3 linked regions of the Oceanicoccus sp. KOV_DT_Chl genome follow. The protein of the gene in region 3 binds, or shares a complex with, the protein of the main gene of each other region. Links are inferred from orthologs where the notes say so. Each region holds a gene or a part of one and is shown on either strand. Other genes may lie near its edges.

The links. The genes of interacting proteins can lie anywhere in the genome.
Region 1: the proteins of dnaX (region 3) and UNITIG_RS16200 are in contact, whole or in part, in a cryo-EM structure (PDB 8GIZ), measured with the Escherichia coli proteins. The link is inferred for Oceanicoccus sp. KOV_DT_Chl from one-to-one orthologs.
Region 2: the proteins of dnaX (region 3) and holA are in contact, whole or in part, in a cryo-EM structure (PDB 8GIZ), measured with the Escherichia coli proteins. The link is inferred for Oceanicoccus sp. KOV_DT_Chl from one-to-one orthologs.

Annotation. Positions count from the first base shown.
Region 1 is NZ_FQLF01000004.1:143,324-146,342, reverse strand. Bases 13-3,006 are described here. They hold UNITIG_RS16200 (DNA polymerase III subunit delta'), read right to left. Parts: upstream 2,011-3,006; coding sequence 1,015-2,010; downstream 13-1,014. Other genes in these bases: mltG (endolytic transglycosylase MltG), read right to left, coding at 2,683-3,006; tmk (dTMP kinase), read right to left, coding at 2,007-2,657; UNITIG_RS16205 (PilZ domain-containing protein), read right to left, coding at 562-921; UNITIG_RS16210 (TatD family hydrolase), read right to left, coding at 13-487. Outside these bases: more of UNITIG_RS16210, read right to left, coding at 1-12; more of mltG, read right to left, coding at 3,007-3,019. UniProt on the Escherichia coli protein: Part of the beta sliding clamp loading complex, which hydrolyzes ATP to load the beta clamp onto primed DNA to form the DNA replication pre-initiation complex.
Region 2 is NZ_FQLF01000002.1:511,881-514,646, reverse strand. The notes cover bases 13-2,753. They hold holA (DNA polymerase III subunit delta), read right to left. Parts: upstream 1,885-2,753; coding sequence 1,141-1,884; downstream 13-1,140. Other genes in these bases: leuS (leucine--tRNA ligase), read right to left, coding at 2,468-2,753; lptE (LPS assembly lipoprotein LptE), read right to left, coding at 1,888-2,436; UNITIG_RS25485 (hypothetical protein), read right to left, coding at 866-1,102; UNITIG_RS06030 (SDR family NAD(P)-dependent oxidoreductase), read left to right, coding at 67-816. Outside these bases: more of leuS, read right to left, coding at 2,754-2,766. UniProt on the Escherichia coli protein: Part of the beta sliding clamp loading complex, which hydrolyzes ATP to load the beta clamp onto primed DNA to form the DNA replication pre-initiation complex.
Region 3 is NZ_FQLF01000001.1:753,948-756,944, reverse strand. Bases 11-2,982 are described here. They hold dnaX (DNA polymerase III subunit gamma/tau), read right to left. Parts: upstream 2,408-2,982; coding sequence 614-2,407; downstream 11-613. Other genes in these bases: UNITIG_RS03475 (Bax inhibitor-1/YccA family protein), read left to right, coding at 2,834-2,982; UNITIG_RS03485 (YbaB/EbfC family nucleoid-associated protein), read right to left, coding at 263-580; recR (recombination mediator RecR), read right to left, coding at 11-201. In the rest of the region: more of recR, read right to left, coding at 1-10; more of UNITIG_RS03475, read left to right, coding at 2,983-2,997. UniProt on the Escherichia coli protein: Part of the beta sliding clamp loading complex, which hydrolyzes ATP to load the beta clamp onto primed DNA to form the DNA replication pre-initiation complex.

The sequences.
Region 1 (3,019 bases), on a different replicon or contig from region 3:
TCTCCCAACTTTCAGTAAAGCAATGCAAAACGCCTCCAACACTACTATCACCATATTCACGGATTAGTTGAATAGTGTCCTCACGAGCGTCCCGAGTATGCACTATCACTGGCTTGGCAAGCTCTGCAGACAACGCTAAATGCAACTTGAAACTTTCTTGCTGTAGCAGCGCTGATTCTTTTGAATAAAAATAGTCCAGTCCAGTCTCACCAATAGCGACGACTTTGGGCTGAGTCGCCAACGCTCGTAACTGGTTCCTATCCACCAAGTCATCTGCGACATCCATTGGATGTACTCCGACAGAGCAATGAACACCTTCAAATTGATTGGCGATATCTACTACGGTCTGTGCATTTTGCATATCAACACCAATGCAAAGCATCCTCTCAACACCACACTGCCTGGCAGCATCGACAGCTGCCTCAAGGCTATTACCGTAAGGCGATAAATCCAGGCGATCAAGATGACAATGGGAATCTACAAACATAAAAACTCTGATACTGGCATATTAAAACGACTACGGCCCGGTAAACCGGGCCGTATAATTGGTTAAAAACATCATTACATAGTATGAGTAGGTCGATCAGAATCCAGGGAGCCAGCCAAATAATTTTCAATTTTATTATTTGCGGTATCATCCTGACCATTAAACTGAACACCGATACCGGCGGCGCGATTTCCTTGAGCACCACGAGGAGTCACCCAAACCACCCGCCCTGCCACCGGAATTTTTTCAGGCTCATCCATTAAATTCAGCAGCATAAAGACTTCATCATTTACTTTATACGGTTTATTAGTGGGGATAAACAATCCACCATTAATTAAAAAAGGCATATAGGCAGCGTACAATACGGCCTTATCTTTTATCGTTAGCGAAAGAATGCCATTTCTTGCACCTTGCGGTGCGCTAGCTGTATTCATTCCAGAGATTGCCTCCCGAGGCTACTATTCATTAATCTATCCACACCTAAGAATAGACCTAGTTAGACAGATTCACCATACTCAAGCCGCTGTCTAACTGTGATTTTTTTCACAACATTCGAGCAACAAGCTTTCCAGTGCCAACAGTTTATTGGGGTTTGCACCCCGCTCCAAGCTAACTCGTAGATTAGTGACTTGATCGAGTAGAGCAAATAAGTTGCGCGCACTTATCAAGGGCATATGCTTGAACAACTCGGCGACACCTGCTGCAACCTCACCTTCCTCAGCGACATAGGGCCGGGCTAGTAAGCCAGAAAACTTGTTTGCCAGCCAATACAGAATATCGCGCAAATCATACTGTTGCCATTTTTCAGCTAACGCCAATGCTGACAAGCGCCCTGAAAGCAGCATACTGAAATCCGTCATTAATTGTTGGCGACGCTCTAAACCATCGTCACTTAACAACTCCAATGCAGTCATTGGCTGACCAGCAGCCTCCTCATAGAGCAGCTCTAACGATGTACTGGCCGGTGCCAATGTGGCCAGCCAATCTTTAACTATTGGCATAGACGGCAAAGGAAAGCCAACAACCTGACAGCGTGAACGTATCGTTGGCAACAATTGGCTTTGCGCATCGCTAATCAATACCAGTAACGTTTTCGCAGCAGGCTCTTCAAGACTTTTTAGCAACGCATTCGCAGCATTAATATTCATTGCCTCAGCCGGTGCCAATACGACAACTTTATAACCACTTTGCTGAGCGGTATGTCCAAGTGACTCTACCAAAGCCCTTACCTGATCAATTTTAATTTGCTTACCACGTTCCTCAGGTGCAATCCACTTCAAGTCCGGGTGTGAACCCGCTTGAATAAATCCACACTGGCGACATTCTCCGCAAGCGACATTTTGACGCGGAGACTCACACAATAGATATTGAGTAAACGCTTCAGCAAACCGCTGCTTACCTATCCCCTGAGGCCCTGCCAACAAAATGGCATGAGGCAAGGTATTTTGCTGATGCAGTTCAACTAAGTGCAGCCATTGTTGCTCTTGCCAAGGTAATCTGATGGCCGCAGCAGCTTCCGTCATGAGCTAGCCTTTAAGCCAGCAACTGCGGCTAACATTTCAGTAATAACTATAGCCAAATCTTGCTGCACTTCAGCCAGCGATTGAGCCGCATTGATAATCCTAAAGCGATCAGGGTTAGCCTTCGCCAGAGACAAGTAGGTCGCACGGACTTTATCAAAAAAATCCTGCTGCTCCCGTTCAAACCGATCGAGTTCGCCGCGTTTATGTGCCCGCCCCAAACCTACGTCAACCGGCGCATCCAGAAGCAAGGTATAATCTGGCCGCAATTCACCTTGCACCCACTGCTCCAGATCGGAGATTTTTGACAGCGAGATACCTCTTCCACCGCCCTGATAAGCATAGGTTGCATCGGTAAATCGATCACAAATAACCCACTCGCCCCTGGCCAAAGCAGGCTCAATGACCTGAGCGATATGCTGCGCCCTGGCAGCAAACATCAATAACAGCTCGGTATTTTCCGCCACAGCTTCCTCTCTCGGGCTTAATAACAATTTCCGGACATCTTCTGCCAACGGCGTGCCGCCAGGCTCACGCGTCAAACACAAAGCGATGCCCGCAGACGATAATTGCTCAGCCAAATACTGGATGTTAGTGGACTTACCTACGCCCTCCCCACCCTCTATGGTAATAAAGACACCACGCGTCACTGACAAAAAAACACTCTCCTCACACTCAACCTTGCCGCTTACTATCCGGCATAGATGAGTAATTTTTACTGCGTTGAAAAATTTGATATTTGCGCACCGCTTGTTGATGCTCCTCAAGCGTGCTCGAAAAATAATGGCTGCCGTCACCTTTAGCAACAAAATATAGGGCATCTCCTTTAGCGGGATGCAACGCCGCGTGTATCGCCTCTCTACCAGCAAGCGCAATCGGTGTAGGCGTTAAGCCATGGTAACGATAGGTATTATAAATATTAGTTTTATCTTTTAAATGACGCGAACGTAAATTGCCATCAAACCCGGCACCCAAACCATAAATTATCGTCGGATCTGTTTGTAATCGCATA
Region 2 (2,766 bases), on a different replicon or contig from region 3:
AATGTTGACCTGTATAGCGCTAGCGTTCAAGCTCTGCTCAATGCGAATAAAAATTGGGAGTAAACCATGCAACGTTTTAGCAATAAAGTCGCTTTAATTACCGGGGCCGCATCGGGCATAGGTCGTGCTGCCGCTGAACGCTTGGCCAGCGAAGGTGCCAGCGTATTGTGTACAGATTTAAATGCAGAAGCACTAACAGAAACGGTGGCAGCGATAACTGCCGCGGGAGGTAGTGCTGCTGCCCATGCTTTTGATATCAGTAATGAAGAGCAGGTTAATAACTGTGTGCAAGCGGCTATTGATATCTATGGCAAGTTGGATGTGATAGTGAATATGGCCGGTATATTAGGTTTTCATTCCACTCACCAATTGGATCTGGCGACCTGGCAAAAAATTATTGATGTAAATTTAACCGGTACGTTTTTACTGTGCAAAGCGGCCTTGCCACATCTGTTAGAAACCAAGGGCAATATTGTGAATGCGGCGTCTACTGCTTCGCTGGCAGGTTTGCCTTCTGGTGCCGCTTATTCAGCAACTAAGGGTGGCGTGCTGGCGATGACCCGTTCTATTGCGGTGGAATATGCCAAGCGTGGAGTCCGCGCTAACTGCATCTGTCCTGGTGATATTAAAACCAATATGACAGCAAATATCAGTATGCCGGATGATTATGATTACGACTTGCTGGGGCGGATTAGTTCGATTACCGGGCCCAAAGGGCCTGAAGTAGTGGCCGGGGTCATTGCGATGTTGGCATCGGAAGATGGCGCCCATATTACCGGCGAAGATATTCGTATGGATGGTGGGACCTTGTCCTGATAACGTTTGCCAGATTTTAAACGGGTGTTTTTGTAGTGTGGGTAGTGTATTAGTGTTGTAAAAGTAATTCTCTACCCGCCATTGCCATCACCAGCTGTTCTAATAAATCCCAGCTGTTGTCTTTACTCAAGCCTTTGATCGACCGGTCAATAGTGTTAGCGGTTTTAATCATGCGGGTTAGCTGTTTGACATTGAGCCGGCGCAGCGCGTTGCTGACCAATGGTTTACGTTTATCCCACACGCGTTGGCTTTGTAGCACACGGTCAATGCCATTACCTTGTTCGATTTGGGTGGCGCAATGATACAGCGTGCGTAGTTCTCTGGTTAATGCCCATAGCAGTACGGGGGTTCGGTGCCTTCAGCTTTTAACCCCTGCAAATTTTTCAAACAGCTACTGACATTACCTTCCAGCGCGCGATCGACTAAACCAAACACGTCATAGCGAGCATTATCCGCTACCGCCGCAGTAATCGTGTCGGCATCGATGGTATCGCCATCGGTGTAGAGCCTTAGTTTTTCTATTTCCTGAGCGGCGGCCAATAAATTACCTTCCACTCTCTCGGCCAGCATTTGGATGGCTTCGCTGCTGGCGTTCAAGCCCAACCTGCTCAAACGGTTGTTGATCCAGCGGGGTAATTGCGCCATTTCAATCGGCCAGCACTGCACTGAGGCACCGGCGGCCTCGATGTTTTTATACCACTTGGTACGGGTGCTAGCGCTTTCCAATTTATTGCAAATAATCAGCAGGACATTATCGGGCGAGGCATTTGCGGCGTACTCGGTAAGAGCCTTGCCTCCGGCATCCCCGGGCTTGCCGGTTGGCATGCGCAGTTCAATTAATTGCCGTTCGGCGAACAACGACATGGCTGCCGCGGAGGCTAATAGTTCGTTCCAGTCGAAGCCGGTTTCTACATGTAAAACTTCACGACTAAAACCCTGTCGGCGGCAGCTTAGGCGAATGTCATCACAGCATTCTTGTACTAGCAAGGTTTCATCGCCGCTGACGATATAGATGGGTAGCAGGGTTTTTGAGAGGTTTTGTTTAAGTTGATCCGGGCGGAGTCGCATTTTTTATTGCACCAATGAGGTGGTTGCAGCGGTGGGTTCAGCCATTGGAGGTTCAGTCGTATAATCAAATGAGCGTAATTGCCGGGCAATCTTTGCCCCCAGGTTTTTTAACATTTCACGCCGTAATATCGCTTCTTCCTGATAAGTGCTGACCACTTTGTTAGGGTCATTGGGCATAATACGTCGTTCAATGATAGTGCTAGGTCCAAGTACGCGCTGGCCTTTAGCGTTTAGTAATTCAAAGACGACTGTTTGTTCCAGCTGGTATTCGATAGCTCTGGCTCGCTCGCCAACCGCAGTGATGCGCTTGTCGCTAGCTGCTTTACTTATCGCTAGTTGGTAGTTTGCTTCTTCGGGGGCAGTGGTGATTGTTATACCGTTGGCCATGAGTTCATTGCGCAGCTCAATGGCAAGAGAGCCAGAATTCTGGAGGCCGGTGATGATGATGGGTTCAACCCCTGCAGGTAAATTTATATTGCCGCGTAAATGAAAGCCACAGGCACTGACCAGCAGGCTACTAATAAGGACAAATGCTTTCAGATAATGCGGCATGCTATTTCCAGTTCAGAGCGTGAATTAATAACTATTTAACGGCAATGGTAACTAGTTTGCCCACAATATATTTTTTCATTTTTATTTCTTTGCCGTCGGTAAATTTTTGCACGTTACTGTCGGCAAAGGCTAGTTCAAAAACAGTGGCTTCATCGGCATCGGCGGCTACTTCAATTTTGCCACGAACCTTGCCATTAATCTGCACTACCAGCTCAATACTATTTCGAACCAGTGCCGCCTCGTCGACGGTAGGCCAGTGTGTATCAATAACCGCGCCAGTATTACCCAGTGCGCGCCAGAGTTCATGGCAGAAATGTGGCGTGATAGGTG
Region 3 (2,997 bases):
CAATTGCTCGGTTAAGGTGCGACAATTTTCACAACGGGTGACACCGGTCATCGATTGCTCTAATTTTTTCGCTAATTTAAAACCGCCCTCACGGTCTCGCTCTAATAAATGAAAGGCCATGCGCTGAGCAGATTTTGGGCCTACTCCGGGCAAACAGCGAAGCGCGTCAACTAACTGGTCTATTAAGGGGCTAAATGCCATAGGACTTCTGTTCTTTGGTTGATTTTATAAAACATAATTTGCTGACTATTATAAAAAAGACTTAACTAAAGGGCATTTTAAATCCTGATAAATCCATACCGCCCGCCAGCCCGGACATGGCATCGCGATTAGTGGCTTCAACTTTACGCACCGCATCATTAACCGCAGCGGCCAACAAGTCTTCCAGTACTTCTTTATCTTCCGTTAACAAGCTGTCATCAATACTGACACGACGAACATCATGACGGCCATTCATCACAATTTTAACAAGGCCGGCACCAGCCTCTCCCTGCACTTCTTTTCCTGCCAGGTCTTCCTGTGCCTGCTGCATTTTCTCTTGCATCTGCTGCGCTTGCTTCATTAAATCATTAATGTTCATACATACCTCTTGGCTCCACGCTTGAGTTCCGTTTTAAATCGGTTCTACCGACTGCTCATCTAACTCTGCACCAAATTGATTAATTAATACTTGTATATTGGGATCATTTTGTAAACTGACTAAAGCTTGCTGTCTACGCTCCGCTTTCAGCCGCTCCTTTAAAATTGAAGGTGTTTCTACTGCCACCACACCCACGGTGATAGTCAATTTAATCGGCGCATTCAATGTCACCGCTAAATGCGACTCTATGCGATTACTGTAGCTTTCATTGAAGAGTGTCGCGTTATTTTCATCCAATAAAAGATGCACATGATCGCCGTCAATTTTTTGCAACACACAGTGGGAGGCGATATTGCCAACTACGCCACCAAAACCTAATTGCTCGAAGGCATGACTCCAGTTCTCCGGGGTCAGGTTTTGTAGTGATATTGACTCGGGTAAATCGGACTTAGGCTGCTGAGCAATCGCGATTGCCGCTGGTACTTCAACAGCAACTTGCAACTCAGCTCTAGCAGGCTTAGCCGCTACAACAGTTTCTGTAACTGCCGCCACTGTGGCTATCGCCGGTGCGGGTGCAGCTGCGGGCACTACCGACTCAGGTTCAGCTTCTACAACAGCTGGAGTAATGGCCGCAGGCGGTAGCGGCGCTTCAGACTTTTTTGTAGGTTGCGGCGCCTCCGAAGACACCGGGGGCTGACTGAGATCACTGTTTTGAATGCTTACTTGTGGCAGCTCAGGAATACCCGCCGGCTTAAACGCCAGCATCCGTAGCAACACCATTTCAAATCCACTACGCGGATCCGGTGCCAGCGGTAAATCACGCCGGCCATTTATTCCCAATTGATAAAATAACTGTACATCTTCTGCCGCCAATCGCGCTGCTAACTGCATCACCTGCTCACGGTCACCAAAGCTGTTGTCCGTTGCATCCGGTACCGCTTGCGCAATCGCAACTCTATGCAACAAAGTCAACAACTCTTCCAGCGCCGAACCGTAATCCGGCGCATGTTCTGACAAGCGCGCCACGGCCGCAAGTATTTGCGCACCATCCAGTGACGCCAGCGCTTCGAGAATATCGTATACCGCTGTTTGGTCGATGCTGCCAAGCATATTGCGAACATCGGCCTCCTGCAATTTACCGGAACCAAAGGAGATAGCCTGATCAGCCAAGCTCATGGCATCACGCATACTGCCATCGGCAGCACGGCCTAATAGCCATAAAGCCGGGTCATCAAAACCAACCATTTCCTGTTCAAGCACATATTGCAAATGGCCGACAATGCGTTCGGGGCTCATATTTTTTAAATTAAACTGCAGACAACGGGACAAAATAGTCGCGGGTAATTTCTGGGGATCTGTAGTCGCCAGCAAAAACTTCACATGGGGCGGTGGTTCTTCCAGGGTTTTTAACAAGGCATTAAAACTGTGAGTCGAAAGCATATGAACTTCATCGATCAGGTACACCTTATAGCGCCCAACTGTTGGCGCGTATTGCACATTTTCCAACAACTCGCGAGTGTCTTCGACTTTGGTGCGGGAGGCCGCATCCACTTCAATCAAATCAATAAAGCGGCCTTCATTAATAGACGCACATGCCCCGCATTGGCCGCAGGGCTCAGAGCTGACACCGGCTTCGCAGTTTAAACACTTGGCCAAAATTCGAGCGATGGTGGTTTTGCCCACACCACGGGTGCCTGTGAATAGATACGCATGGTGCAGTCGATTATGATCCAGCGCGTTTATTAGCGCCTTCAACACATGCTCCTGCCCCACCATTTCACGAAAGGTTTTTGGCCGCCATTTGCGCGCCAGTACCTGATAACTCATGCACTTCACCGACTATTAATCCAGCCTCGAAGGATACACCAGCACAGCCGATACATAAACGTCTAGCTCAGAAGAATTGTTAGAAAGACAAAGACTTAGCGACGATAAATACCAGATTTACCCTAGCTAAAACCCGCAAAGCTACCTGCAGCAGTATAGTCAAATAACCCCTGTGGGAAATAGCGGGCTGACTTACTGTAAACCGCGATAAAACACCTGCCCACCCAACTGAATATTAAAACATTCAAACAACCTGACAATTCCTTAATATTGGTGAACTAAGAGGCACTGCCGCTGTCCCAGTGTTAACTTTAGTAAAAGCTGCAAAATCAATTACTTGCTACCGATGCTAGATCTTGCTTTTACTACTTAGTTAGCTATGATGGTGCCAACATAACATGCAGATTAACCCCTACGGAGAAAACTATGCGTGACAATCCAGTTTTTGCTAACAGCCAATCAGCTGATTCAGCATTAGCCACCAATAAAGTCCTTCGCAACACCTATATGATGCTATCGATGACATTGCTAGTCAGCGCTATCACCGCTGGACTTTCAATGGCAATGAATCTGGGCTTCGGTGCCGGCAT